Regions from separate parts of the Paenibacillus salivarius genome, predicted to be linked through region 1. Evidence: riboswitches for the same ligand, from Rfam matches in the RefSeq annotation. Region 1 holds a riboswitch; each other region holds the start of a gene.

What was found. A riboswitch is a leader RNA that binds a small molecule or an ion and turns the genes downstream of it on or off. The one in region 1 is predicted to bind cobalamin.
Region 2: it holds a riboswitch for cobalamin, as region 1 does, so the genes downstream of both, ACSFXJ_RS03070 (anaerobic ribonucleoside triphosphate reductase) here and ACSFXJ_RS18975 (ABC transporter substrate-binding protein) in region 1, are expected to answer to the same signal.
Region 3: it holds a riboswitch for cobalamin, as region 1 does, so the genes downstream of both, nrdI (class Ib ribonucleoside-diphosphate reductase assembly flavoprotein NrdI) here and ACSFXJ_RS18975 (ABC transporter substrate-binding protein) in region 1, are expected to answer to the same signal.

The regions. Positions count from the first base shown of each region.
Region 1 is NZ_CP195592.1:4,104,383-4,114,517, forward strand. It holds gene cobS (adenosylcobinamide-GDP ribazoletransferase) at 1-312, opposite strand, end outside; gene ACSFXJ_RS18955 (bifunctional adenosylcobinamide kinase/adenosylcobinamide-phosphate guanylyltransferase) at 309-929, opposite strand; gene cobT (nicotinate-nucleotide--dimethylbenzimidazole phosphoribosyltransferase) at 926-2,020, opposite strand; gene ACSFXJ_RS18965 (ABC transporter ATP-binding protein) at 2,020-2,814, opposite strand; gene ACSFXJ_RS18970 (FecCD family ABC transporter permease) at 2,811-3,857, opposite strand; gene ACSFXJ_RS18975 (ABC transporter substrate-binding protein) at 3,854-4,870, opposite strand; cobalamin riboswitch at 5,071-5,276, opposite strand; gene ACSFXJ_RS18980 (hypothetical protein) at 5,425-5,685, opposite strand; gene katA (catalase KatA) at 5,913-7,370, shown strand; gene ACSFXJ_RS18990 (methyltransferase domain-containing protein) at 7,441-8,382, opposite strand; gene ACSFXJ_RS18995 (methyl-accepting chemotaxis protein) at 8,503-9,996, opposite strand.
Region 2 is NZ_CP195592.1:686,085-696,219, forward strand. It holds gene ACSFXJ_RS03070 (anaerobic ribonucleoside triphosphate reductase) at 1-1,317, opposite strand, end outside; cobalamin riboswitch at 1,588-1,826, opposite strand; gene ACSFXJ_RS03075 (hypothetical protein) at 2,288-2,509, shown strand; gene ACSFXJ_RS03080 (MurR/RpiR family transcriptional regulator) at 3,641-4,465, opposite strand; gene ACSFXJ_RS03085 (cell division protein FtsQ) at 4,703-5,584, shown strand; gene ACSFXJ_RS03090 (ABC transporter ATP-binding protein) at 5,584-7,443, shown strand; gene ACSFXJ_RS03095 (energy-coupling factor transporter transmembrane component T family protein) at 7,427-8,251, shown strand; gene ACSFXJ_RS03100 (PHP-associated domain-containing protein) at 8,270-9,073, shown strand; gene ACSFXJ_RS03105 (MTH1187 family thiamine-binding protein) at 9,226-9,531, shown strand; tRNA gene ACSFXJ_RS03110 (tRNA-Thr) at 9,631-9,703, shown strand.
Region 3 is NZ_CP195592.1:1,314,783-1,324,917, reverse strand. It holds gene ACSFXJ_RS05840 (hypothetical protein) at 22-255, opposite strand; gene ACSFXJ_RS05835 (sigma-70 family RNA polymerase sigma factor) at 207-548, opposite strand; gene ACSFXJ_RS05830 (hypothetical protein) at 730-942, shown strand; gene ACSFXJ_RS05825 (Gfo/Idh/MocA family protein) at 1,048-2,043, opposite strand; gene ACSFXJ_RS05820 (Gfo/Idh/MocA family protein) at 2,141-3,136, opposite strand; gene ACSFXJ_RS05815 (DUF6612 family protein) at 3,555-4,439, opposite strand; gene ACSFXJ_RS05810 (DUF1273 domain-containing protein) at 4,641-5,207, shown strand; gene glgP (alpha-glucan family phosphorylase) at 5,441-7,057, shown strand; cobalamin riboswitch at 7,213-7,407, shown strand; gene nrdI (class Ib ribonucleoside-diphosphate reductase assembly flavoprotein NrdI) at 7,545-7,922, shown strand; gene nrdE (class 1b ribonucleoside-diphosphate reductase subunit alpha) at 7,897-9,981, shown strand; gene nrdF (class 1b ribonucleoside-diphosphate reductase subunit beta) at 10,051-10,135, shown strand, end outside.

The DNA of each region.
Region 1 (10,135 bases):
GATCTCCAGCATCTTCTCCCTGGATCGGTAGCTGAGCAGCGCATCCGCGGAATCCATCCAGCCGTCCAGATGAAGTCCGCCGGTCAGCCATACCCAAACGATCAGCGTTACCGCCGCCGCAGGCAGGGACGGCAGTACTTGGCTGGACAAAAATGCCGCAAGCCAGACCGTAAATCCAATCGCCAAACCGACGAGCGGGTAATGTTTGGCGCTGCGCCGGAGCAGCTCCGGCGAAAAGTCCAGCTCCGCCTTGACCGGAAACCGGGACAAAAATTGAAAAGCGGCCAAAATCGGCCGTCCTTTGTCTTTCATAGTTTGTACTCCCTGCTTTTTAGCTCGATCGGGATTCCAGCCGTAACAAGAAAGACCGCGTCGGAAATCTCCGCCATTTTCCGGTTCAATATCCCCGCATAATCACGATAGATTCGTCCAAGCGGATATTCGGGCACGATCCCGCTGCCGACCTCGTTCGTGACCATCACCAGATGCCCGGGATAAGCCGCGACCGCGGAAACGAGTTTATCGATTTCGAATTCGACGGCACCGGAAAAATCCCCGTCCCCGGCTTCGGTGCTTTCCGAGGCAAGCAAAACATTCGTCAGCCACAAGGTCAGGCAATCGACCAGCACGACCGGGGCCAACGCCTTCGTCGATCCGGATTCTCCGGACGACGTTGAAGGACCGTTCGTTCCGGACGTCCCCTCCTTCCCGGTCAGCAAGCCGGCCAGCTTGAGCGGCTCCTCGACGGTCGTCCATCGAAAGCCGCTTCCCTCGCGCTGGCTCCGATGCAATTCGATGCGCTGCCGCATCTCCTCATCGAATGCCTGTGCCGTGGCGATGTATAGTCCGGAGTCCGCCTGCTTCATGCAATACTTTTCCGCAAACGAGCTTTTGCCGCTGCGCGCTCCGCCCGTAACCGTGACGATCATGCCTGGACCTCCCCGGCAGCTTCTTTCCCCGTACTTTCCGTTCCGGTTGAAACGCCCGCGCTCGCAAATGTGGCCATCTCGGCCATGATCCGGCAAGCGGCATCGATCAGATGCAAGGCAAGGACGCCTCCCGTGCCTTCCCCCAGCCGCATATCCAGAAACAGCATCGGCGTAAGGCCGAGCCGATCGAGCAAATCATGATGTCCTTTCTCATGGGAGACATGAGAAGCAATCATGTAATTCACCGATTCCGGAGCTAACCGGGCAGCGGCGAGCGCTGCGGCTCCAGAGATAAATCCGTCGAGGACGACCGGGCAGCGGTTGGCTGCGGCACCGAGAATGACTCCGGTCAATCCGGCGATTTCCAGCCCGCCTACTTTGGAGAGCACGCCGATCGGATCGGCCGGATCGGGTTCGTTGCATGCCAAGGCCCGTTCGACGACTTGAGCTTTATGACGCAACCGTTCATCATCGATTCCCGTTCCCCGGCCCACGGAATCCAGGGGAGAGTTCCCTGTAAAAACGCTCATCATGGCCGCGCTCGGCGTCGTATTTCCGATCCCCATTTCACCGGTAACGAAGCAAGAGATCCCTCTGGATACCGCTTCTTCCACGATGTCGATTCCGGCCATCACGGCCGCTTCGGCCTCTTCGCGGGTCATCGCAGGCCCCACGGCCATATTTGCCGTACCGTACCGGATTTTGCGCGAGATCAGCGCCGGATGATCAAGCTCCGCATTGACCCCGATATCGACGCACATCACTTCGGCCCCGGCCTGCCGGGCAAGCACATTGACCGCTGCCCCGCCGGCAAGGAAGTTAAGCACCATTTGAGGCGTTACCTCGGCGGGAAAGGCGCTGATCCCTTCTTCGCAGACCCCATGGTCTGCTGCCATGACAACGACGCCGCGGTTTGAAAAAGAAGGTTGAACCTTTCCCGTCATCCCCGCCAGCTTGATCGCAAGCGCCTCCAGCTTTCCTAGGCTTCCCGGCGGCTTCGTCAATTGGTCCAAATGCGCTGCGGCAGCGGCGGAGACTGCGGCGTCTGGCGCTTGTATAGAACGAATGATTTCCGATAGAGCGCGACTCATTAAAAAACTCCTCCCTTGCTTTCCTTTTTCAACAACAGTTGGGGAACCCCGGTATCGGGATGCGCAATGCTGTAGGACTTCACATCAAAGACAGACTCCACCGTTTCCGGACGCAAAATTTCGGACGGACTTCCCTGCGCCGCCACGCTGCCGCCGCTCAAGACGAGCAAACGGTCGCAATACAGCGAAGCCAGATTCAAATCATGCATGACGGCGATGACCGTCAAGCCTTCTTCCCGCTGCCAGGCGGAAATGAGCTCCATAAATTGCATCTGATACCGGATATCGAGATACGTCGTCGGCTCGTCAAGCAGCACGATCTCGGGCTGCTGGGCCATCACCTTCCCCAGCGCGGCCCGCTGTCTCTGCCCTCCGCTAAGACGGTCGAGATGCCGGTCGGCCAGGCCGCCAAGCTCAAGCCTGTCCATAATATCATGCAGCAATTCGTACGCATCCTCCTGCTGATCCTTCCCTCTCCAGTCCTGAAAAGGAAACCTGCCCATTTCGATCACTTCGCGCACCGTAAACGAAACCTGAGGCAGCCCGTCCTGCTGCAAAACGGCCAGTTTTCTGGACAACTCCTTCCGGCCGTAGGAAGCAACCGGCTTACCTGACAATGTGATTTCGCCGCTATCAGGGGCATGGGTGCCGGATATCAGATTGAGCAAGGTGCTTTTCCCGCTGCCGTTCGGACCGATGACGCCCCAGAATTCGCCCGGCTTGACGTTCCAGCTAATATCGCGCAGCACCTGCAGGCGGCCGAATGATTTGGCGACGTGTTTAGCCTCGATCATCCCAATTCCCTCTCTCTCGCTTTTTTCTTTTTATACAACAAGTAGGCGAAGAAAGGTGCGCCGACAAATGCCGTAACCACTCCGAGCGGAATTTCCGTCGGAGCCAGCAGCGCGCGTGCCGCCAAATCGCTGTACATCATGAATGTGCCTCCGCCCAGTGCGGAAAGCGGGATGATCAACCGGTAGTCCGGGCCCGTGATTAACCGGATTATATGCGGAATGACGAGTCCGACAAAACCGACGACCCCGGACACGGACACCGCCGCCGCAGTCATCAGCGTTGCCACAATAAGTACGGTTAACTTCGTCCTTTCGACATGAAGCCCGGTATGAGCCGCCTCGCGTTCGCCCAAGGCCAGCAGGTTCAGCGAGCGTGCCCGGCTCCACAGGAACAGGGTGCCCAGCGCCAAATACGGAAACAGGATGGCCGTATACGACCATCCGCGCAGACTCAGGCTTCCCATTGTCCAAAAAAGTATTTCGTTCACGGTATCCCTGGACATCGCCGTTAGGAAAGAGACGACGGCCCCGAGAAAAGATTGCATCACCACGCCCGATAAAATGAGGCTTTCGATCGGGATTTTTCCGTTCTCCCTCGCTAGCCGCATGACGATCCACAATGTCGTGGCTCCGGCAAGAAAAGCGACCATCGGAAGGGTGAAAATACCGGCCAGCGAAAACTGCCAGCCGAAAAAGATCAGTACAGCCGCACCGACCGCCGATCCTGAAGATACGCCGAGCGTAAACGGATCGGCGAGGGGATTGCGCAGCACGCCCTGAAACGCCGATCCCGCTACGGCAAGCGAAGCTCCGACCAGCAAACCGAGCAGCACCCGCGGAAGCCGCACCTTCATGACGATTTGTTCGGAGGCGACGCTCCAGTCGGGTTCAATGAGGTTTCCGATCCATGGAAGGCGGTGCAGGATGATTCTGGCGATTTCACCTGCAGGCAAATGTACGGAACCGAACCCGATGCAGATCAGCAGCGTAACAATAAGCAATCCCAGGCCGATTAATCCGTACCCTGCCAGTTTGGTTCTCATTCCTGAATCAGATCCGGATAAATCGCTTTTGCCACCTCAATCAGGCCTTGGGTCACGCGAGGACCCGGACGGCTGAGCAGGTTGTCGTCCAGCGCCACGATGCGGTCTTCCTTCACCGCCGTGATTTGATCCCATCCGCCGCGGGACTTGATAATTTCGGCCAAAGTCCGGTTGTTTTCGTCAATGACGCTCTTGGCGTACAGAATTACGTCCGGGTTCGCCTTGATGATATTTTCTTCATTAATTTCGCTCCAGCCCGTTATGTCGCTTGCGACATTTTCTCCGCCGGCCAAGGTGATCATTTCATCCATGAACTCACCCTTGCCGACCGTCCAGCCCGGGGAAAATTCAATGTATACTTTTTTCTTTTGATCGGCAGGCAAAGTTTTGACGGCTTCGGTGACTTTCGCAAGCTCGGCTTTCATTTGTTCGGTTACCTCTGCCGCTTGCTGCTGGTGATCCGTGATCTTCCCGACCGTTTGAATATTCTCGATCACCTGATCGACCGTTTTCGGATTGGAACGATATACTTTCAATCCCAAATCAGTCAGGCTTTTTACCGTATCTTCACCGATAAGACTGCCCGCAAGCACGAGATCCGGCTGAGCGGCCACGACCGCTTCCACGTTGACTTGGAATCCGCCCATTCTCGGCTTGTCCTTTACGGCTTCCGGGTAATCATCGTTATCCGAAACGCCGACAACCTGCTCGTCCAGTCCGAGAGCAAACAAGCCTTCCGTCTCGGATGGAGCCAACGATACAATCCGTTGCGGAGCCGATTCAAACGTGAATTCCGTTCCGAAGGCATCCGTTACGGTTAGCGGGTAAACCGTACTTAGCTGTTGGTCCGCATTGGAAGCCCCGTTGGTGTCTTGCCCCTGTTCTTGTACCGCCTGATTCGCGTTGTTGCCTTCATTCGCCGCTTTATTCGAGTTGTTCGCACCGCAACCCGCGGTGACGAGCAGCAACAGCGCAAGCAGCCAAATCCCCCAAATTTTACTCCATTTCTTCATGTGTCCCTCTCCTTTTGAATATCTGATCTGGTAATAAAACGCCTGAAACGAGCGAAACGCTTATGTCCGCAAGAAAACCCATCCTGAATAGGATGGGTTACGTCTACAAAGATATACCGGGAACCTGGAATTTCTTGGAGGTCCCGTTGCCGGGGCAGATTCCTTCTTCTAAGCAGATCGTTATCCTTTCCTCGAAGGACCGTCTAATCTTCCCGTGGGCAGGTCTCCTGACTAACAGGTTGCGACGAAAGCCCGCCTTCCCATCATACTTTGACGTATGACAGTGGCATGCATGGGCTCGTCCCTGAATACAGTGGCGGGACCGTGCCGGATTTGCACCGGCTTCCCTTTTAACCCGAAACCCGCCGCAAAGGAGAGTTTCAGGACCTACGGGTAAAATATTCGCTGGTTTTAGGCTTACTTCTGTATAGGATTATAGGTTAAAAACCGTGAACTTACAACAATTTTAGCGCACAGAAAAGACCGCCCCGACGAACGAAGCGGTCTCTTTCTTGCAGTTAACGGCCAGATTAACTGCCAAATGATCGACAATCTTACATGGAAGACGAAATTGCCCCAATGATAAGAACAAAGAAAATGACATAGATAACGATACCGATCAATGCCCAGATCAACGATGCCTTGGCAAAGTTCGATTTGCTCGGATTCGTTCCGCCTCCGAAAGCCCATACGAACAGCATGATCAGGTTTACGACCGGAATCGCCATCAGCAGGATCGTAATCATCCAATCTTTCAGGCTGACTACGGGCGCTCCTTGCACCTGCGGATATCCTTGTTGTACATTCGGTTCCATGAAATACTCCTCCTCTATGGTAAAATTCTCCTATGAACCGTTCTCCATGATACTACAATTTCTCCTATAAAACTACTATTTTTTACACGATGTACCTTCCTTCATTTAGTTTTCATCTACCATTCATTCGGGCTTCATGACAATAATCTTAACCCTTTGGTAAAGTTGTCATATCGAGATCATATGTATAAAAACAGTGATGCCATTATATTTTTCGAGGTGATTTTATGAATAAAAATAACAACTATTTAACTACCAGTTCCGGCGCTCCGGTCGGAGACAACCAAAATTCGATCACGGCGGGAGGCCGCGGTCCCGTATTGATCCAGGATGTGCACCTGCTTGAAAAACTCGCTCATTTTAACAGGGAACGCGTTCCGGAACGGGTCGTCCATGCCAAAGGCGCCGGCGCCCACGGCGTATTTGAAGTAACGAACGACGTTAGCCAATACACCAAAGCCGCCTTCCTTTCGGAAGTAGGCAAACAAACGCCGATGTTCATCCGTTTCTCGACCGTGGCCGGCGAACTCGGCTCTGCCGATACCGTTCGCGATCCTCGCGGATTTGCGGTGAAATTTTATACCGAAGAAGGCAACTACGATCTCGTCGGCAACAACACGCCGGTCTTTTTCATTCGCGACGCGATCAAATTCCCGGACTTTATCCATACGCAAAAGCGTCATCCGCAAACGCATCTGAAAAACCCGAACGCGGTTTGGGACTTCTGGTCCCTGTCTCCGGAATCTTTGCATCAAGTTACGATCCTGATGTCCGACCGCGGTATTCCGGCCACTCTGCGCCACATGCACGGTTTCGGCAGCCACACCTTCAAATGGGTAAATGCCGAGGGCCAAGCGGTATGGGTCAAATACCATTTCAAAACGGATCAGGGCGTTAAAAACCTGGATGTCAAAGTAGCCGAACAGCTTGCCGGTTCCAACCCGGATTATCATACGGAAGATCTTTTCAATGCGATTGAACAAGGCGACTTCCCTAGCTGGACGCTGTATGTTCAAATCATGCCTTTCGAAGACGCGAACACGTACCGTTTCGATCCGTTCGATGTCACGAAAGTATGGTCGCAAAAAGATTATCCTCTGATCGAAGTCGGACGCATGACACTGAACCGGAACCCGGAAAACTATTTTGCCGAAGTCGAGCAGGCCACGTTCTCCCCGGGGAACTTTGTACCGGGAATCGAAGCATCGCCTGACAAAATGCTGCAAGGCCGTCTCTTCGCTTATTCGGATGCGCATCGTTACCGCGTCGGCGCGAACCATAACGCTTTGCCGATCAATCGTCCGATCGCCGAAGTCAGAAACAATCAACGTGACGGTTCCATGCGTCCCGACAACAACGGCGGCTCCGGCGTATACTACGAGCCTAACAGCTACGGCGGACCAACGGAAGCGCCCGAGCATAAGATCTCCCCGTTTGAAGTCACGGGATATGCAGACAGCGTAGCTTATGATCGTGATGATCATTATACTCAAGCCGGCGACCTGTACCGTCTTCTGAGCGAAGATGAACGCACCCGTTTGGTAGAGAACATCGTCGGAGCGATGAAACCGGTAGAAAAAGACGAAATCAAATTGCGTCAAATCGCACATTTCTATAAAGCCGACCCCGAATACGGAACCCGTATCGCGCAAGGTCTGGGCTTAACCGTGCCGGAAGGCGTTTAGTATTAAGAAAAAGAGCATCGCCGAAGATCTTTGTCCCGGCCATGCTCTTTTTCTGGTTTCGTAATCAATATCATTCGCATAACCACACGCTACGAACAAACGACCCTTTCGCAACCCGGCACCGGTCCTGAATCGTCCAACCGGCTCGGGCTATTTCCTCTTCCAGCGGTTCGCTGGATACTATGACCGATCGGGCGCAGAAGCGCCGAAGACTGCCCAGCATGCGCAGACGTTCCTCCATCGAAAGGACGGAGCATAAATTGTAAGGCATATCCAGGATTGCGGCGTCGTACTTCGCTTCGACATCATTCATGTCCCCGATCTCTACGACTTCGGGATAGCCGAAATGCCGCAGATTGGTTCTGGCCCCCTGAATAGCAAGCGGATTAAGATCCCGGCCGACGATATCGATTTTCATCGATAACGCCTCGATCAGCACATTGCCCATGCCGCAGCAAGGATCGATCACCTTCTTTCCGTCTGGGTAGGGGACGGCAATATTAACGAGGCTCCGGGCCAGTTGCGTACTTAAGCCTGTGGAATAATTTTGGGGTTTACGCTTATGTTCAAGCCAAACCGCCTCCGACGGAATGGATCTGCCAAGATGCCAGCCGTCATTCGCGGACAGCAGAGCGAACGTGATTTCAGGATTTCGCATTTCCGCCGTTCCGCGTATACGCGCTCCGACCCGGCGTTCCAACTCGCGCTGTTCCTCGTAGCTACGCTTGATTCCGTTTTTGACATAAACGACTTTAAAGGATTTGCCGCCAAGTTCAAGAGCAGCCACTTGATCTATAATTTCTTCCAGCGAATCCCCTGAAAGCAGTACGTCGATCCTTTGCGATAGAAACGGGCTGCGGCTCGGATCCAACCTCCTGTCGGATTCCATATAAAGTTTCGAGTCCGGGTCTTTCCCGAACAAAGCGCGCAGCTCCATGCCGCACAGCTCCCGATCATTCTCATGATAGTTAAAAGTATAAATAAAACGGCCGAGGGCCTGATTTCCGTTCATTCGGGTCATTCCTTTCCGGGCGGGCCACATCGTCCACATTATTCTTTCTGTATAATGCCTGGCCCCCAAAACAATATAACATACCCGGGATCCCTTTCGGCCGGAAAGCCTTGCACGGTGTTACTCCACGGATAGATCCGCGCCAAGCACCCCGATCACGGCGCCATCTTTTAAAATCGGAACGGATAAAGTAATGCATCTTCGCTTCGTAATGGCCGAAACATACACCTCCGAGATGACCGGCTCCCCGTTCAATGCAAGGCGGAACCATTCGCGCCCTTTTGCATTCAACAGTCCGGCCTCCGGGATCGATACGACGAACGAGCCGTCCGTCCGGTTTGTCCATGCCGCTTCGAGATCAGGCTCCTTCTTCAAAAGAAGCTCCAATGAGGTCCGGTGATCCTCCTCCCGCATCATCCGAATGGCTTTGGTATCCGCCGCATCCCGAAGCTTGCCGGCAAAACTCAGCCCAAGCTGCCGGGCGGCCGCCTCGTGCCCTTCCGCAATTTCATTTGAGGATGCCGACCCGCGTATCGTATCAAGCGAATCGATCAGTTCCTCTTGCGCCCTGTGCAAGCCGCCGGCCACCGTTTGCAGTTTTCCGATATGTATCCTTTGCGACTCCATTCGCGACAAAGCCCCTTCCACATGGGAAATGCTGCGATGAAGTCCGGCATGCACTTCCTTCAGCATGCTTTCCATGTTACGGGTCATTTCCAATTGCTCGCGGCTCCGTCTCCCTGTCTCGACGACATGTTCGTTTACGGAGGCGACCTCATCGGAAATGAAGCGGATGTCCCGGCTCATCGATTTCATCAACTCGATTCCGCCCATGGCCGATTGTTTCCCGTGACGAATCGACTCCTTCATCCGATTGGCGTCATCCGAAATATGCCGGAACAAAGGAGCCGAACTGCCGATCGCGCTTTTGCTTTGCTCCGCGAGCGCCCGCATTCTGCTCGCGACAACATCAAAGCCTTTTCCGTGTTCCCCTACCCTGGCCGCCTCAATCGAAGCATTCAAGGCGAGGAGCGCAATTTCACCGGATATTTCCTCGAGCTCCCTATAAAATACGCTAAGCCTCCTCGCATTGTTCTCCAGGTCCGTCATCGGTCCGATCATCGACTCCTGGGAATCCGCCAACGAGCGAATCGTTTCGTCCGCTTCCGTAAGGGCATCCGTAATCCGGTAAGCCTCGCTCACCGTTTTTTCGCTGCGCCGGTGCAAATGCTCCGCCGCTTCCTGGATGCGATAGGCGGAAGATGCAACTTCCTGCATGGCGGCCAAGCTTTCCTGGACTTGTTCAAGCGAGCGTTCGCTGCTGGCTTTGAGCTGCATATCCTCCTGTGAGGACACATCGGACAAGCGGCTAAGCTGAACAATGCTTTCATTGACTTCCCCGACGGCGGCTTGAAGCCTGTCCGCAGCCACCATCGACTCATTTGCTACGGCTATCCACCGGTTCTCCGGCCCTTCCTCCTTTGCCAAAACGGCTAAGGACGCAGGCTGTACCGATTCCTCCGAATTTCTCGAATTCCGGCCCGTCCCGGAAAAGATGGTCGAGAAAACCTTCCGGATGTTTCCCACTTTTTTATTTCTTTGTATTAGACTCACTCTACCCCCGCCCTTCTTATGTAAGTTTATCTTACATTATAGAGTAGCGACTTGGACTTAAAAAGAGGGATTACGCAAAAAAATGATAAAATATATGAATGATCAGAACAGAAACGCTTATATCTAACATAATGTGTTA
Region 2 (10,135 bases), 2.2 Mb from region 1:
CAGCGTTCCGTGCTTGAGCAGCTCGCCGACGGATTCGTCCGGGGCGAGCTTTTCGCCGCCTTCCCAGACGCCTTCGCGCATCATGAAGTCCGAAGCTTTGGCTTTTTGCGAAGCCTGGATTTGATAGCGGTGCAGCAAGCCTTCCAGCGCGATGTCCATATAGCGGTCCAACTCCCGGTAGAAACCCGCTTCATCGGCTTCCCGCCGGTGTCCCAAGGCGATCCCGTGCTCCAGCCCGAGCTTGACCAGGTTCAGCGTATTAAAGGAAAGGTTGCCTTTCCCGGACAAATGGTTGCGTCCGAACCGGTCGGCGACGACCCGGGTGCGGCAGCCCATCGTGGCGAATTCCGTATCCGGATCGGCCGGATCGTAATACATCAGGTTTAGCGGCGCATCCAGATTCGCAAAATTCGGATACAGGCGCTTCGCGGAGCATTCCGCCGCCTTCACGAACAGATGATAGTTAGGCTCGCCCGGATTTTGGTTAACGCCTTGCTTGCATTTGAAAATCTGAATCGGAAAAATCGGCGTTTCCCCGCTGCCGAGGCCTTGCATCGTTGCCGTCAGGAGCGAACGGATCACGAGCTGGCCTTCCGGCGAAGTGCAGGTGCCGTAGTTGATGCTCGTGAACGGGATTTGACCGCCCGCGCGGCTCGACATCGTGTTCAGATTGTGGATCAGGCTTTCCGCGGCTTGCAGCGTTTCGCTCTCGGTTTCTTTTAACGCATATGTAAAAGCTTTTGGATATTCGGCTTGAAGATCGTTGCGGCTCATGTTGATTTCTTCATCAGCGAACAGCGTACCGTCCGCCTCTTCAAAATACTCCAGCCCTTTGAGAAAATATTTGGCAAACGACTTGGCCACGTAAGGGGCGAGGTCGAAATCCAGCTTGTTGGCCGATACGCCGCCGTATTGCGAGTTTTGCTGGGATTGGAAAATAATCGCGACCAGAGCCATCGCCGTCATGATCGACTTCGGCGGCCGGACGCTGCCGTTGCCGGTGTTGAAGCCTTCGCGAAGCAGCTTATCAAACGGGATGAAAATGCAGTTGGTCGTACCGATGGCATACTGGTCCAGATCGTGCACGTAAACGACATTGTCTTTGATCGCCTGTACGAGCCGAGGCGGCATGACGAAGTGGTTTGCGTACCACTTGGCGTACTCGCTACCGAATTTGCTCATTTTGCCGGAGAAGCTTTCCCCGTTCAGGTTGGCGTTTTCGCGCAGGACCTCCAGGTTCGAACTGGCCACGATTTCCTCGCCGAGGCGGATCACTTCCCTAAGGATGGAGTCTGTATTTGTTTCCGTTGCAGGCATCCTCCCCTGGGTTTGGTCCGTGCTCTTCTCCATACTCGTCTCCGTTTCGTTTTCCGTCCATTCATCGATTCGATTCAACAGCGTCATTGCATGTTTTCCTCCCCGAACACTAGTGAATTAATCCATATAAAAAGCACTCCCAACCCGGCCCAGGTCGAAAATGCCCGAATGCGTCGCAATGATAGCTATAGAAAGGGAGTCGTCATGCTGTCAAAAACAAAGCTATGGATAAGCTGCAAGCGGACACCTCCCTGTACCTCGCAGGTTAGCGCGGTGTCTTCCAAACGGGCAGGTCTCCTGGCTCTCGTGATTTTCCCGGCGCCTTCCCGCAGGACAGGGTTGGTTCTGCAGTGGCGATATGCCGGCAAAATGTGCGGATGACACGATTCGGATCGTGTCGCATCGCACGTGACGATGACAGTGGCGGGACCGCAGCGGACTTGCACCGCTTTCCCTTTTAAGCTCCGGCGGGCTTTTTCCGTCGAAGCACCCGTTTACACTATATTTTGTTGTGTTGATAATACATTAACCCAATATCTAGTGTTTGTAAATGGGACTTGCGCGAAATAGGCGGATGAAAAGAATGAAAATCGAGTGAAAGCAGGCGGGGATTGGACAAGCGGGATTTGAAAATTTTTTGTGAATGTCCGGGAAGGCGGAGAGGGGGGGAGATGGGATTTTGGATGAGTGTGGCGGCGTCTCGGTAGTATCTATTTCGTGGACTGTAACGGTTGCCTGAGGCGTTAATTGGGAAGAACTCGCATGTTTTCAGAACTAACGGTTGTCCGGGAGCCTAATTGAGCTAAAAGGGCGGGTTAGCGGACCTTGAGCGGCGAATAAGGGCCGTGGCAACCGTTAAGAAGGGAAGGAAGGTGATTGAGGCCATTTAACGGCTGTGGCAACCGTTAGGAATATAGTTAGGTGGGAGCAAAGCGATGATGTACCATGGTGCAGCACGACGGATGCAGCGGTGCACTATGCTGCTTGGGGCGGCAAAGGGTACAACATTGCCTGGCGGCAGCCAAGTGATACAACAAGTTGCCTGGCGGTAGCCAAGCAGTACAACATGTTACCTGGCAGCAACAACGCGGTAATCCCATGCGGTTCGGCAGCGACAAAGCGGTGCGCCAAGCTGCTTCCGCTGCTTCCGCTGCTTCTATGGAGAGTAACGCTTGCCAGAGGCGTTAAATAGGGTGAATTCACGTTTTCGCAAATTTAACGCTTGCAGAAGAGCTTATATAGCAAAAAGGGCAGCTAGTGTGGTGGAATAAGCGAAATAAGGCTCATGGCAATCGTTAAAAGTGTAAAAACGGAATTTGAGGTGTTATAAGGTCCGTGACAAGCGTTAGCGCCGTACAGGTTAGCGGATACAAAGCGATGATGCACCATCCGTGCTACAGAAGCAGGGCGATGATGCACCATGCGACACGACGAATGCATAGAGGTGCACTATGCTGCTTGGGGACAGCAAAGCGGTACAACAAGTTGCCTGGCGGCAGCCAAGCAGTACAACATGTTACCTACGCCAACAAAGCAGTACAACATGTCTGACGTCAACAAAGCGATACAACATATTATTAAGTGGTAGCCAAGGGTTATAACATGATGCCTGGTGGCAGCCAAGTGATACAACATGTTACCTGGCGGCAACAACGCGGTAATCCCATGCGGTTCGGCAGCGACAAAACGGTGCGCCAAGCTTCTTCCGCTGCTTCTATGGAGGGTAACGCTTGCCAGAGGCGTTAAATAGGGTGAATTCACGTTTTCGCAAATTTAACGCTTGCAGAAGAGCTTATATAGCTAAAAGGGCGGCTAGTGTGGTGGAATTAGCGAAATAAGGCTCGTGGCAATCGTTAAAAGTATAAAAACGGAATTTGAGGTGTTATAAGGTCCGTGACAAGCGTTAGCGCCGTACAGGTTAGCGGATACAAAGCGATGATGCACCATCCGAACTACAGAAGCAGGGCGATGATACACCATGCGACACGACGAATGCATAGCGGTCCACTATGCTGCTTGGGGACAGCAAAGCGGTACAACATGTTGCCAAGCGGTAGCTAAGCGGACATCATGCTGCCTAACGCCAGCAAAGCGGTACAACAAAACATGTTGCCAAGCGGTAGCTAAGCGGACATCGTGCTGCCTAACGCCAACAAAGCGGTACAACATGTTGCCTGGCGGCAACACAGCGGTATCCCGATGCATGCGGTTCGGCAGCGACAAAGCATGTGCGCCAAGCTGCTTCTGCTGCTTTTATGTGAGAGTAACAGCCTCCCCCGACGTCAATTTGAACACAAAACGTCGGCAGACTCAGGCCACCGGCTTACCTGGGCAGCTCATGCGCATAATTTTTGCGCAGGCGGTTCAGTTCGTTCAATTTTTGCAAATGATCATCCTTATTTCTCATCCCTACCGCGATAATGAGGTTCTCCACGATAAACGTAGGGGCGATCATCGAGTGGAACTCCCAGGTTTCGCCGCGGCTGGCGAACAGGGTGATGTCGCATTGGCCGGAAAAGTCGGATACCAGCCGATCCGTAATCAGCAAGGTACGGTACCCGGCCTCCTTGGCATGATCGACGATCACTTTGGCTTCCGGCAGCAGCCGGACAAAACCGAACAGGACGACGAGGTCACCTTCGGTTAAATGGAGCAGGTCTTCAAACAGCTCGCTGCCGCCGCGGTCCAGCCGATGCACGGATAAGCCGAAACGGCCCAGCCTGAAATGCAGCAGCTCGGTTAGTCCGGCGGAGGGGCCGGGGCCGTAGATGTAGATCCGCTTGGACCCGGCGAGAGCGGTTACGGCCTCATCGAATGCGCCCTGGGAATAATGGGCCAGCGTTTCTTCGAGACGGGCGACGCTTGCTGCGAGAAATTGCCGGGGAAGCGTGCCGGCGTCCGTTTGGTCCATCATATTTTGCATTTTGGCGGCAGGCGTGACGTCCAGTTGGCTCCGCAGCTGGCTTTTGAAGTCCTTGATATTTTTAAAACCGACCGACCGCCAAAACCGGGATACCGTGGCGATACTGACTCCGAGGGCGTCCGCGATTTCCTGTTCGGTGGAGAACAGCACGGCCTGCTCGTTTTTCCGGATATAGTCCGCGATCTTGTATTGGCCCGGCGACAGGGTTTCGGTATTCCATTCCATCTTCTTCAAGAGGGCGTCCTCGCTTTCATCATCGGGTTGATTGATATAACTAGATTATCACATAGGAAGGAGGATGGCATTCGCGTTTGATATGTTTATTTTCATAATATAGTTAAATGAAAATTTATTTACATAATGTTTACGTACCGTAACATCCAATTTAATACTTCGCCTCTATATTGGGGTTAGCCTTGCAGGAGAACAATGCCGGGCGCCTTAAATAGGGAGGGGAAGCAAATGGTTCAATTAAAACAAAGATACGTTTTGACGCAATCGCAAAAAATGATGGTGTTCATTCTTTCCATGTCGCTGTACGGCTTATCCAACATGATTACGGAGCTGATTCCTTCGTTCCGGCTCGGCCCCGTGGAGCTGTCGGTGGAGTATTTTGCCTTCATTCCGTTGACGCTGTGCATTTTGTTTCATCCGTTTTACGCGGCCGTAGGCGCTGCGCTGGGCGAAATGATTTTCGGGGAAATTATGCTGGGGCAATTCGGAGGGCTCGGAGAGCTGGAGAAGTTTATCGCTTTCTCGCTGGCGATGTTTATTGCGGGAACCTTGGTGAATGATCCGAAGAACAAAAGACAAGTCGGGGTGGCGGCGATTACCGGAGTAGCCATCCATCAATTTATCAGTTCCAGCGTGGATATTGCAAAAGTGTGGATCGGAGTCGAGGAATTTGAGGCCGTTCCGGGCCTTGCGCAGAGCGTTGTCGTGGTGGAAGGCGTTTCGTTCCTGAACGATGTGCTGTTCTCCGGAATTCTGTTCGCGCTGCTGCCGACATTGTACCTCGTTCCAAGGTTGTATGGGAAAATCGAGCCTTTGCTCGGCATGAAACCGAGAAATAATAAGATGAAATATTCACTTGGTGAAATTATTGCTCCGAGATTGATCGTCATCGCGATCGTACTCGCTTGCGCGGCTGCGGGAGCGGAATTCCTGGCCGAGTCGGACATGGCTTTGATCGATTGGGACGCGGACTTCCTGGAAAGCATCGGCGGCTGGTTCATCTGGGTCAGCATCGGTACGGCGGCCGTCGTGGCCTTGATTACGATTTTGCTGCTGGTTCGTAAAGGCAAGTCGGTACCGCGGCAAATGGACGGGAGCGGACAGATTTAATGGCGGAACTGGACAACAACAAGTACATCGTGTCTCTGGAAGACGTGACATTTACATATCCAGGCGCGGAGCAGCCGGTGTTGAACGGCGTATCCCTACGGATAGAGCGTGGCGATTTCGTTGCCGTGATCGGCGGAAACGGCAGCGGCAAATCGACGATGTGCAAAACGTTAAACGGGCTGATCCCGCACTATTATGTCGGCGATTTTCAGGGAACGGTCGTAGTTAACGGCCTGAATACGATGGAGCATGAGGTAGCACGCCTTTCCAAGCATGTCGGTTACGTCTACCAGGATTTCGAAAATCAGCTCATTCGCCCGACCGTATTGGACGATGCCGGCTTCGCCCCGCTGAATTACGGCTTTGAGGACTATCAGGAGCGCGGGCGCCGGGCCCTTCGGCTCGTGGATTTGCAGGCGGACCCGAAGGAGTTCATCTGGCAGCTCAGCGGCGGACAGAAGCACCAGCTTGCGCTGGCCGGGGCGATCTCGCTCGATCCCGACATCCTCATTATCGACGAGCCCGTCGCCCAGCTGGATCCGAATCATGCCAGACAGATTTACGATTTGCTGCGCAATTTGAACGAAAACTATGGAAAAACGATTATCGTCATCGAGCATCACACCGAGTTTATCGCCGAGTACTGCAAGACGGTGGTTCTGATGGATGACGGCCGCGCATTATGGTCAAAGCCGGCGAAAGAGGCGCTTTGCGAGATGGAGCAGCTGCAAAAAAGCCACATTTTCCCGCCACAGGTGACGCAAGCGGCTGACCGTTTGTCCCAAAGCGCGGCGGCTTTACGGGGCGCATCGGGCGCAGAAACCGGAGGAGTCGCAGGACGGCAATTCCCGGTCACGTTGGAGGAAGCGATCGGGTATTTTGAACATGTGCGGAGTTGGGGAAAAGATAAGGCTTCAACCGGAAAAGAACGCATGGCCGGTTTGCAGGGAACGGAGAACCACCGGATCGACTCTTCCGGTCCCGTCATCGAGGCGAAGCATGTCCGTTATTCCTACCGGACGGTATCCCGCGAACGGAACACCGTGCTGGAGGACCTCAGCGTCTCGTTCTACCCCGGCGACCTGGTCGCTTTGGTCGGCAATAACGGCGCCGGGAAATCCTCATTCATGAAGCTGATCACCGGCGTGACCAAGCCGGAACGGGGAACGGTCAGCGTCAAAGGCATCGATACGCTGAAAACCCCGCCTGAGCAGTTGGCCGATATGGTGACCTATATTTATCAAAATCCCGAGGAAATGTTCATCGAGGATTCCATCCGCAAGGATGTCGAGTTTTTCCTGAAAGCCCGCCGCGTGAGCGGGTATGAACAGAAGGTGGATGAAATTCTGGAAAGCTTCGGGCTGACCGAGCTGCAGCACCGCGACGGCCGCCTGCTGAGCGGGGGACAACAGCGGCGCGCGTCGCTGGCGATCGGCGTGGCGATGAATCCGTCGGTCATCCTGCTGGATGAGCCGACGGCCAACCTGGATATCGCCACCCGCAAAGACATTACGCGCCTGCTGCAGCAGTTGAACAAGCATGTCGAAACGGTCGTCGTGGCGACCCATGACATGCAGCTGGTGGCGGAATGGGCGAACCGGGTGATCGTGATGAACCGGGGAAGACTGATCCACAACGGAACGAGGGAGTCCGTCTTCGGGGATCCGGGGCTGCTTGAAACGGCGGGGCTGACCGCGCCGCAAATTTTGGAGCTCAGCCGGGCGCTTGGCTTGCCTCGGTTGTGCTACACCGTGGATGAGTTCGTGCAATGCTGGCTGACGCAGGAGTATCCCGCCGAAGCCGCAATAGACGACGCAGCAACCGGAAAGGAGGCGGTACTTCATGGAATATGTACGTAAGCTCATGGACCGGGTGTCCGTGGAAGGCGTGAAGATCGAATTGCTCAACACCGCCTACGGGAACGGCGACACTTTTTTGGCCAAACTGGACCCTCGGACGTTGTTCCTTTGGTATTTATATTTCGGCATCGCGCCGTGGTTCATCCACGATACGCTGCTGCTGCTCGGAATGTTCCTGCTCATGACCGTAACGACGATCATGTCCAGGGTAAGCCCGCTCATTATCGCAATCCTCTGCCTGGGGCTTTTGAGCCAGGCCGGTTACCTGCTCATTGTCTCCTGGCTGTTCGGCGGGGGCGGAGAGGCGATATTGCCGCTGCTTAAACTATCCATGAAGCTGTCCGTCATATCGATGGCAAGCATCACCGTCTTTTGTTCCATGGATCCCGAGAAGCTGAGCGACGGGTTGCTCAGTATCGGCGTGCCCAAACAGGTGTCTTTCGGCATCGCTTACGGTTACCGGATGCTCCCGAGCCTGTTGGAAGAGTATCACCATATCTTTCTGTCGTTTCGTTTGCGCGGCAAGGCGCCGGACCGGCACGGGCTGCTTTACTGGCGCAGTATCATGTACTTTGTGAAGATCGCCGTGCTGTCTTTTTACCCGCTGATTCTCAGCATTGCCAAAAGAACGCGCACTACCGTGGAGGCGCTGGAGTCCAAAGGCTTTTCTTATGCTTACCAGTCGCCCGAAGTGAAGCGGATCAAGCTGTCCCATATGAGATTTACGCTCCGCGACGCATGGTTCCTGGTCGTTTCGGCCCTCTATGTGGCGGGAATCCATATCGCCGCTTTCCAATTTCAACCCTAAGAAGGAGAACAACATACTATGAAAATAGATTTGCATACCCATGTGAAACTGTCCAAAAAAACGGAATTCAGCCATGCGTATTTCAAAGAAATGATGGCGGAAGCGCGGGGAAACGGACTCGACGCGGTCGCCATGACGGAGCATTTCAATACGCTGCGCTACGGGGATATTTATGAGGTGCTGGACCGGAACTATCCTTATGAGCACGGATATTATCTGGCCGAGGGGATCAAGGTGTTTCCCGGCGTCGAGGTGGATATCCGGGAGACCGGGCATATTTTGCTGATCGGCGAAAGGGAGAGCGTGCTTGAACTTCGAAGCCGTCTTGCGCCCTATACCGAAAAAGGGAGCTTCATCGATTTCCGCACGCTCCTCGATTGGAGCGAAGGCGGGGAATTCCTCAGAATCGGTGCGCACCCGTTCCGGGAAAGTACGCCGCTGCATCATTTGCCCGACGAGCTTTTGGCCCGGCTGGACGCATTTGATCTGAACGGGAAAGACATTTACAGTCAAGGGCTGGAATCGTACCGCAGCAAAATTGACGAATTTGCCCGGCGGCTCGGGCGCCCTGTCGTCGGGGGAAGCGACACGCATCAATTTATGCAGTACGGGAGCGTCGTGAACGAGTTTGATGCCGGCTTCGAAAGCGTAGATCAGTTAAAGGCATTGATTCGTCAGGGATCGTACCGAATCCACGTTTCGCCGGCGCTGGACATTAAAGTGAAGTCGGCCAACCTGATCAAAGCCCTGTTGAAAAAGAGCCTGTCGCTGCCGGCGGATGACGACGCCGAGGAACTCGGGGAGCACACCGCAACAGCATAACGACTAGGTAAAGCCAAGAGTCAAGCAAGCGTCAAGCAAGAAGCAACAAGCAACAACAAGCGTCTCCTTACGGGGTCAGGTACGGTTTGAATCGGCTTACCGGACTTGTTACAATAGACGGGAATAAGTAAACGATCAAGGAGGCGCTTGTTATGGCGATTGCGGAAGTGACGGTCATTCCGATCGGGACGGGTTCGACCAGCCTCAGCTCTTACGTTGCCGAACTGCAGAGGGTGCTTGGACAGCAAAAGGGGATTACATATACGCTCACCTCGATGAGCACGATTATCGAAGGCTCGCTGGACGATATTTTTGCGGCGATCCGCGCGATCCACGAGGCGCCTTTTCAAGACGGCGCGATGCGCGTATCCACCTCGGTCAAGATCGACGACCGCCGGGATAAGGCCGGCTCATCCGAGCAGAAGCTGCGCTCCGTGCAGGATAAGCTGGGCTTATAGAACGGAGTTTCAAAGCATTGCGCAAATTCCAGATCTTGGCGCTTGCATTATTTGAAAAACGGAGTATAATAATTTTTGTTTCACCCCAAAGGTGAATCTGCTGATGTAGCTCAGCTGGTAGAGCAACGCATTCGTAATGCGTAGGTCGGGGGTTCGAATCCCTTCATCAGCATCTTAAATTAGCCCGTTCCTTACGGGCTTTTTTTATTAGTACTAATATAACTGAAAAATATATGTCATTTAGTCTGTGTTGCCCATTTTGCCGTATCAGGGACAGCAGCCAGACAGCAGAACAGCAGACAGCCATCTTCAATTTGAAGGTGGCTTTTTTGTGTTTGTCGAAAGGGGTGCAAAAGGCCAAACACAGGGAGCATATGCAAGGAGAGGGGAGGAATTTAGATCCTTATATTTCCTTTAGAGTATATAAAAGCGCCTTAAACATTGAACTTTTTGTGAACTTTTCATTTTAGAACGTATATTCCCGTGTGGCGCGTGCCGCAGGCACCGTTGTCCAAATTCTGAAGAGCGGCGCCTGCGCCTTTCTCGACCTATCTTTTCTAGTAAGCGGACAGTGAATATAATAACCATACCATTTCGAGAGGGG
Region 3 (10,135 bases), 2.8 Mb from region 1:
AACCGCCGGATACCGGCGGTTTTATTTGGGCTTATCGCTCCCCTCCCGTTCCTTGATCAGCTCCAGAAACTCCAAAATAATATCGGAAACCGCATCTTCGGTCGGCGAGTGGATATACCTGCTGACACGCAAAATATCTTTTTTGTAAAGCTCAATCAGTTTCAGGGTCGCGTCGGGATCGTTTTGCTTCGCTTTTTGAAGCAGGTTCAGGAACTCATCATCCGGGATAATTCCCGGATCATTTTTCGTTTCCATTTGCTCACCCCTTGCTGGGTCATATTCAATTCCAGGGCAACCTCGCGCTCGGTCTTGTCTTGCAAATAAAGCTTATAAATGATCGTACGTCCTGTACTTGACGGCAGGTCTTCAATCAGTTGACGGATTAACATTTTGTTGTCAGAAGATGAGGTAAAGCTGGATATGGCCGGTTCGAACTCGTTGAATGAACATTCCCGCTTCTTTACGACTTTGGCTTTGTACTGCACCCTCCAGGCGATCCGGTAGACTTCTTTCCGATATTGCTCGTACACGGTTTTTTGTTCCTCCACAATTACCTCCCCCTTCCATACTCATCTTCTATGTATAGGGAAATGCGGAAGGTCGTCTTACAACCATTAATATGCGGCTTAAAAATAATTATAACATTTTTTCTAATAATTGGTTGTTAAGATGGACAGATTTTTTCTCTATATAAGTGAAAGGGAATTTCAGAGAAAGGAGGTCCCGAACATGCAGGTTACGGATATCGTTTCGATGGTCGCCAATGTCGGTTTTCCCGTTACGCTTTGCTTTATTCTGATCAAATACGTACTGCAAACCGTCGGCGAGAAACTCGACCAGATGAATGAAAAGATTCACGAACTGGCCGAGGAAATCAGAAGTCTGGAAGAAAAGAACGAAGCGCTCGGCATGACGGATCAGGCCAGCGTGAAGCGCGCATGAGCTTTCATTTACCCGGCAAAAATAGAGTAAAAAACAAAGGAAGCAGCCCTTTGCATCTTGTATGCAACATCCGGCTGCTTCCTTTGTTTTCCCGTTATTCGGCCCTTATTCGAAAGGATATTTAAGTCCCCATTGACCGCGGATTTCGTCCAGTAGATTCATAATTCCCAGCGATTCCTCCAGCGTGATGGCAGGGCTTTCCTTAAGTCCCTCCAACAAGCAGCGGCCGACTTCTTCGGCCTCGAACGCATAACCGACCGATTGGCGGTCATCGCCGAATCTCACTTCTTCCTCGCCGTTTACGCGAAGTACGGCTTCCGAGGTATTCAGGAACGACGGGATATGAATCATGCCCTTCGTCCCGTGGATGGATGCATCATTCGTCAAATCGAGGCGAACCGCGCCGTTTAATGTTGCCGATCTGCCTTGGCCGTAATCCATCAAAATCGAAAACTGCTCGTCCACGCCGGTTTCGCCGATGTGTGCGGTGCTCATTATTTTTTCCGGCTTCGTTCCGAAAATCATCGATGCGAAGGACACCGGGTAAATTCCCGCATCCAGCAAGGCACCGCCGCCAAGCTGAGGATTCAATAGCCGGCCTTCCGGATTCCAATCGCTGCGGAAGCCGAATTCGGCTTTGAGCAGCTTGACCTCGCCGATTTTGCCCTCCTCAAGCCACTTCCGAACCTGAACGATCGGCGGCAAAAACCGGGTCCACATGGCTTCCATCAGAAACAGATTATTTTGTCTTGCGGACGTAATCAGCTCCTGCAGCTCCTTGCTGTTCACCGTAAACGGCTTCTCGCACAGCACCGCTTTCCCGGCTTTCAAAGCGGTAAGCACATTATCTTTATGATAAGGGTGCGGCGTCGCCACGTAGATCGCATCGATATCCGGATCGTTCACCAGTTCCTCGTAACTGCCGTAGGCGCGGGGCAACCCGAATTTCTCCGCAAACGCCTTGGCGCTGCCCTCGGTCCGCGAGCCTGCGGCCAAACCTTCACCGTTGCCCACATATGCAAGATCTCCGGCAAATTTCTCCGCGATCCAGCCCGTCCCCATGATGCCCCACTTGATTTTTTTGACTTCTGATCCTCCCATGATCGTTCGTCCTCCCGACAAAATGAGTTTTCCAATCCGACGTACATTAATTTGATTTTACCAAAAGACGGGAGGCAAACACCAATTTTTCGCAGAATTATTCAAAAGGGTACCTTAGCCCCCATTGCGTCCGCATCGTATCCATTTGCTCCAACACCCGCAAAGACTCCGAAAGAGGCATGATATCGCTCCCCGACCGGCCTTCAAGCAGTCTTCTCCCGACCTCCTCGGCCTCGTATTCGTACCCTTTGCCCCGGCGCCCGTCGGTAAACGCCTCCGCTTCTTTTCCGTCGATGAACAGTTTTGCGGCAGGCGCTTTATTGATCGACGGAAGCGAAATGTAACCCTTGGTTCCGTAAATGACCGCTTCATTTCTCAGCTGCATCGTGATTGAAGCGTGAAGCGATGCCGTTTGCCCGGAATCGAAGGTCAGCAAGGCCGAAAACTGCTCATCCACGCCGGATTCCCCGATCCGGGCCGTGCTTCGGATTTCGCGGGGGGAGGAACCGTACACCAGAGCGGCCAGCGTTAGCGGATAAACGCCAACATCAAGCAGCGCTCCGCCGGCAAGCTCCGGGTTCAGCAGCCTGCCTTCCGGCCTCGCATCCGCGCGAATGCCGAATTCCGCCTGGACCAGGCGGACATCGCCGATCCTCCCCGATTCGATCCACTCCAATGCCTTACGCACCGGTGGCAAAAACCGGGTCCACAGCGCTTCCATGACAAATAAACCGCGCTCTTGCGCAGCGGAAATCAATGCGTTCAGCTCCCGGCAATTCACGGCCGCCGGTTTTTCCACCAGCACGGCCTTCCCCGCCCGTAAGCTGAGCAGCGCATTTTCCAAATGATAACGATGCGGTGTGGCGACATAGATGACGTCGATTTCGGGATCGTTCGCAAGCTCCGTATAACTCCCGTAAGCCTTAGGAATCCGATAGCGCTCGGCAAAGCGTTCCGCATTCCCCAACTGACGCGATCCTACCGCAAAAGCGATCCCGTTCTCCGTATGTGCAAGATCAGCCGTAAATTGCCGGGCAATCGTCCCTGTCCCCATAATCCCCCATTTCACGGTGCGGCCATCCTTGATATTCATGAACCATGCCTCCTTTGCCACATTCCTTGTACCTGACATTCATTTACCCTTTTCGGGTTCGGCTGAATTTTTTAAAAAAAGTTCAAAAAAATGTTTGATTTTTGACACAAAATGTTCAATAATTAATACAGACACAAATTGTTCACAAATTTACGCTGCGAAACAAAGGAGCTGACTACGATGTGGGAACCTGGAAGCAGTAAAGCAAAAAGCGGAATGTTCGGTTGGATCGTCGGGCTCGGCGTATTCTACGCCGTCTTCTATACCGTATTTACTTTGTTCACCATTCACGGCTAATTTATTTGTAATCGTTGTCATCGTTGAAAAGAATTTAGCCTGCGGCTGATGCCGCAGGCTTTTTGCGCAAAAAAACGGCCGAACCGCCGTCGCCGGGGTTCAGCCATAGGATGTGACGATATTATTGTACCGATTGAGCGTTGTCGATGGCTTCTTGCGGCACCTCGATCGAAGTGATTTCATCGTATTTCGAGAACGTGCTGCTCATTTTCATGTCCAGGGAAACCTTTTGTCCTTCCACTTCCATATCCATCACCATTTGAACATCGGTTTTGTTCGGCAGGAACGTATCCTTGTTTACCGAATAGGAAATTTTGATGTTTTTCAGGTCCATCTGGTCAAGCATAGCCGCAGACTGCTCGTTTTGGCCGCCGGACTGGCTCATCAGCGACTTTGCCAGGTCCTTCACGCCGTCGCCGGAGAGATCGGCCGTCATCAGGTATTCGTCGCCTTCCTGAGTGATTTTGGCTTCGCTGGCGATCGACTTGAATTGCTCCAGCTGCGCTTCCGGACTCGCCGATTGCTCTGCTGTTTGCATAAGCTGGTCATGCATTTCGTTAGGCAGCTTCATCCATGTATCGTTTTGTTTCGAATAGATGCCATCCTTGGTAATGTACTGCTCAACGTTTTGCTTTCCGAGCTCGCCCAAATCCATTTCAATATTTTGATACATGGCCAGCGGTTCTTTCACATAATCGCTAGTCCCTTTAATTACGGATTTCTGTTCCTGTGTTTGTCCGTCCATGGTTACCACGATATTTTGGGTCGTATCCAGCCCCATCGAGAAGCTTTTAATCTTGCCGCTGGCTTCCGACACTTTCGTGATGAATTCATCGACGCTAGGAACCGTTTCGGACGACTTATTCCCCTCTGCGTTCGCGGTTTGGATTACCGCTTCTTTTCCGGTATTGCTGTTTGCTCCCCCGCTTGCTTCCTTGTCACTGCTGCATGCCGTCATGCCTAGTACCAGGATTGCCCCCAATAGGGCTGCTGTCCATTTCTTCAAAAGAATATCCTCCTAAATATGTAGTCCCATTGATATTACCCAAAGTCATCCCTAGGTTAACAGGGAGTAAGGTCTTAATTAGGAAACATTTGGGGGTCTAAAATTTTGGTATGATAGACCTATTGCGTTTTTGCGATTCTACAATTCATGTTGTTCCGAGATATAATTGTAGAAATGACCAAGCCGAAAGGAAGACCTCTTTTGAAAAATTTGCTCGTTACCGGTTACCGTGCGCACGAACTTGGCATATACAACAATAAGCATCAAGGCATTCCTTATATTCGTCAGGCTATCGCGGCCAGGCTCATTTCTTTCATCGAGGAAGGACTGGAATGGGTCATCACGCCAGGCCAATACGGAGTCGACCTATGGGCTTGCGAAGCGGCTCTTGGACTGAAGGAAACCTATCCCTGGCTGAAGTGCTCGATCATCACCGCGTTCAGCCATCCCGAGGAGCAGTGGAACGAAGAAAAGCAAAATTATTACCGGGATCTGATCGGGCGCATCGATTACTACGGGTCCGTCAGCAAGGAGGGTTATCAGGGCAGATGGCAGTTTCAAGCAAGGGATGAGCTTTTGCTTCGCAAAACGGATGGCATCCTGCTCGTATATGATGAGGACAGCGGCGAAGCCAGCCCGAAGTATATCAGGCAGCGCGCTCTGAAAAAACAAGCCGAGGAAGGGTACGGTTACTTTCAAATCGGTCCTGAAGACATCCAGGCGATCGCCGACGAAGAGCGTCTTAATGACGACTTCCCTCTAGAATAATCATAAAACCGAAGGTCGCGCAAACGTTTGTTCACGCATTTTTCAAAATTATGGTTTTTTTTCGTACCAAGGGCTTCCCTTCCCCATATAATATGTTAAAATATGACTCGAAATCGCTTTCACATTGGCGCGTCCTTTTCCGATGTTCAAACGTTTGCACTTACAGCCTATGCTTCGCTCTGAAAAAAGACAATGCCGATGTATCCATGGAAAATGATGAGGAGGCTTACCGAATGAACGAGAAAAAATTGCCTACTGTAGCTTATTTCAGCATGGAGTACGGACTGCATTCCGATTTTAAAATGTATGCCGGTGGTTTGGGAATTCTGGCGGGAGATTATATCAAGGGCGCCAAGGATATCGGCGCGCCGATCGTCGCCATCGGGATCAAATGGAAGCAAGGCTATACGGATCAGCGGATCGACGAAAACGGAAAACCGTACGATTCGTATTACAACTATGTTTACGATTTTCTCGAGGATACCGGGGTCAAAGTAACCGTGAAAATCCGCAATACCGATGTCGTATGCAAAGTGTGGAAGACGGAAAAGTTCGGTAACAATCCGCTTTATCTGCTCGATACGGACATTCCGGAAAACGGGGATGCCTGGATCACCGGCCAGCTGTACGGATGGTTCGGCGAAGAACGGATCGCCCAGGAAATCGTGCTCGGGATCGGCGGCGTCAAAGCGATGCGCGCGCTGCAAATTCCGATCGACGTCTACCATTTCAACGAAGGACATGCCGCGCTTGCCGCGACGGAATTGATCCGCGAAAAAATGTGCGCCGGCAAAACATTCGAGGAAGCCTGGAAAGCAACGCGCGAGGAAGTCGTGTTTACGACGCATACCCCGATCAAAGAAGGCAACGAAACCCATCCGTTGGACCGGCTGGATTATATGACCGCATTTAACGGATTGACCCGCGAACAAATGGAGCGGATCGGCGGCAACCCGTTCAATATGACGGTAGCGGGCCTGCGCCTGTCGCGCATCTCCAACGGCGTAGCTGCGCTGCATGCGGATACGTCCAACAAAATGTGGAAGGAAGTCTCCGGCCGCTCCGAAATCATCGGGATAACCAACGCCATTCATAAGCCGACCTGGGTGGATGAACGGATCACCCGCGCCTATGAGAACGACGGCGATCTGTGGGAGACCCACATGGAAATCAAGCGTGAACTGATCGATTTTATCGAAGACCGGTCTGGGGTCCGGCTGAACGAGGACCATTTGCTGATCGGATTTTCCCGCCGGGCGGCTCCTTACAAACGAAGCGACCTTATTTTTTCCAAACCGGAGGTCATCGAGCCTTACCTGAAATCGGGCAAAATCCAGATTGTTTTCTCCGGCAAGGCGCATCCGCTGGACGATACCGGCAAACGGATCGTGAGCAATTTGGTCGCCATGATGAAGAGATATCCGAAGAGCGTCGTATTCCTGGAAAACTACGATATGACGATCGGCGCCATGCTGACCCGCGGTTCGGACATTTGGCTGAACAATCCGCGCAGGCCGCTTGAAGCGAGCGGCACTTCCGGGATGAAAGCGGCGATGAACGGCGTACTCAACTGCTCGATCCTGGACGGCTGGTGGCCGGAGGCGTGCATCGACGGCGAGAACGGCTGGCAAATCGGCGGCGGCTTCGAGACGACCGATTTTGAAGTCCTTGACCGCCATGACAGCGAAGCCCTGTACGATACCCTGCTGAACCGGGTGCTGCCAACGTATTACGACAACCGCGACAAATGGGTGGAAATGATGCGCAAGAGCATCGAGACGACGCGCGAAGCGTTCGCGACCAAGCGGATGCTGGAAGAATATTACGACAAAATGTATATCAAAGCGTAATCGGTTTTTAAAGAGCCGGAACGCCCTTAAACGAAGCCGCCTCAAGGGTCGAAAGAGAGCCTATGAGGCGGATTTTTTGTAGTATTTTTATGTGATCATTCTGTTAAGCAGCTTGACACCTCACTATATATTGGGATATAGTCGCAATACGACAACTACATATTGTGGAAACAGGTACTTTGTTCATAGACAAGGTTTAAAAGGGAAGTTCGGTGCAATTCCGTCGCGGTCCCGCCACTGTAACAGAAGAGTGCTCTCCGATAATAACCACTGAACGGCTCCTTGTTCGGGAAGGTTGGAGAGGATGATGAGTCTGAAGCCAGGAGACCTGCCTGTTTCTTTCGCACGAATATCGCCTACGGGAAATAGGCAGTGTCTTACATCAGGTTATTGAATAAGCTGAGGTATTTTTGCTGCCCGTTTACCGGGAGATAAAAATACCTTTTTTTATGGAGAAAAACAGAATTTCGGCTGAGGGTGTGAAACGATGGTCATTGCATACGATTCGAAAACCGGTAACGTCAAACGATTCATTCAAAAGCTGGATGCGGATGCCGAATGCATTCAAATTGACGAGGAAATGAGCCTCGATACGCCTTATGTGTTGATTACTTACACGACAGGCTTCGGTCAGGTTCCGGAGAAGGTACAGAAATTCCTCGCCAGAAATCACGGGCAATTGCAGGCCGTGGCCGCTTCCGGCAACCGCAATTGGGGCCAATGCTTCGCTGTTAGCGCGGACCGGATCGCCTCCCAGTATAATGTGCCCGTCCTATATAAATTTGAGCTCAGCGGCACCCCTACCGACGTCGCCAACTTCCAAGAGAGGATGAATTCACTTGAAGCATATCGAGTTAAACAATGAGATCATGTCCCGGAGAGAGGACGGATTCTTCGATCTGGAGAAGGACCTGCAGGCCGTGCAGGCGTTTAAGGAAGAAGTGGAGCAGCAGCTGATGGCTTTTTCCGGCGTGGAGGAACGGATTCGGTATCTGATCGATCACAACTATTACTATGATGTGCTCGCGGAATACACCATGGAGCAAGTCAAGGAAATCAGCGAACGGGTTGAGGGCATCCCCTTCGATTTTAAATCCTATATGGCCATTTCCAAATTTTATCGGGATTACGCGCTGAAAACCAATGACAAAACCCGATATTTGGAGACGTACCGGGACCGGATCGTGATCGTTGCCCTCTTCCTCGGACGAGGGGATTTCGAAAAGGCGAAGGAGTACGCCGTCGCCATGATCGAACAGCGTTACCAGCCTGCGACGCCTACTTTTTTGAATGCCGGAAAAGCCCGCCGCGGAGAAATGGTATCTTGTTACCTGCTCGAGCTTGACGACTCGCTGAACAGCATCAACTACAACATCTCGACCTCGATGCAATTGTCCAAGCTTGGCGGAGGCATCGCCTTGAATTTGAGCAAGCTCCGCGCGAGAAACGAAGAAATCAAAGGCATTGCGAACGCCTCCAGCGGCATCATGCCCGTGGCGAAGATTCTTGAGGATACGTTCTCTTACGTGAATCAATTGGGTCAGCGAAAAGGCGCGGGTGCCGTGTATATCAATATTTTCCACTGGGATGCCAATGAGCTGCTCGATAGCAAAAAGATCAATGCCGATGAAAAATCCCGTCTGCAATCGCTGTCCATCGGACTCATTTGCCCGAACAAATTTTTCGATCTCGCGGAGCGCAATGAGGATCTGTACGCGTTTGCCCCTTACTCCGTCTATAAGGCATACGGGCAACATCTCGATGATCTCGATATCGATACGATGTATGAGGAACTGCTCGCCAACCCCGCAGTGCGCAAAACGAAAGTCATGAGCGCCCGCGACATGTTGACGAAAATCGCGATTATTCAGCTGGAGAGCGGATATCCCTACATCATTTACCGCTCGAACGCGAACCGTCAGCATGCGCTGAAAGCCATCGGCAATATCAAAATGTCCAACCTGTGCACGGAAATTTTTCAATTGCAGGAAACGTCCACGATCAACGATTACGATCAGCCGGATGAAATCCGCCGCGATATCAGCTGCAACTTGGGTTCCCTGAACATCGTGAACGTCATGGAACACCGCAAGCTTCGCGAGTCCGTCCATACGGGCATGGACATGCTCACCGCGGTGTCCGACATGATGAACATCGATAATGCGCCAGGCGTAAGAAAAGCAAATTCGGAGCTTCATTCCGTCGGTCTCGGCGTCATGAACCTGCACGGCTATCTGGCGAAAAACGGGATTCCTTACGAGAGCGAGGAAGCCAGGGATTTTGCGGAAACGTTCTTCATGATGATGAATTTCTACAGCCTGGAGCGCTCGATGATGATCGCCAAGGAACGCGGCGTGACCTTCATGGGCTTCGAAGCTTCCGACTACGCGAACGGCACGTACTTCGACCGCTATCTCGAAACCGACTACTCGCCGAAGACCGCAAAAGCGAAAAAGCTGTTTGAAGGTCTGGAGATTCCGGGACCCGCAGCTTGGGCGGCCCTTAAGCAGCAGGTGATCAAGCACGGGCTGTACCACGCTTATCGTTTGGCATGCGCTCCTACGGCCTCGATATCGTATATCCAAAACGCGACTTCTTCCGTCATGCCGATCGTGGATCAGATCGAAACCCGGACGTACGGCAACTCGACAACCTACTATCCGGCACCGTATCTGTCACGGGAAAATGTGCTGCTGTATAAATCGGCCTACAACATGGACATGTTCAAGCTGATCGATATGATCGCGGCGATCCAGCCGCATGTCGATCAGGGGATTTCGACGGTTCTGTTCGTCAACAGCGACGTGTCGACCCGGGAGTTGGCCCGATATTATATCTATGCCAATAAAAAGGGCCTGAAAAGTCTTTATTACACCCGTACCAGAAAAGTCGGCATCGAGGAGTGCGTCGCCTGCGCGATTTGATGCGGGGCATATCCGGATAACACGGCAGATGAATGAGTACGCAGTCCATCAAAGGAGGAGAACGCCGCGATGCGCGCAGTAAACTGGAACAAACCCGAAGACGATTTTTCCAAAATGTTTTGGAATCAAAATATACAGCAGTTCTGGACGGAGG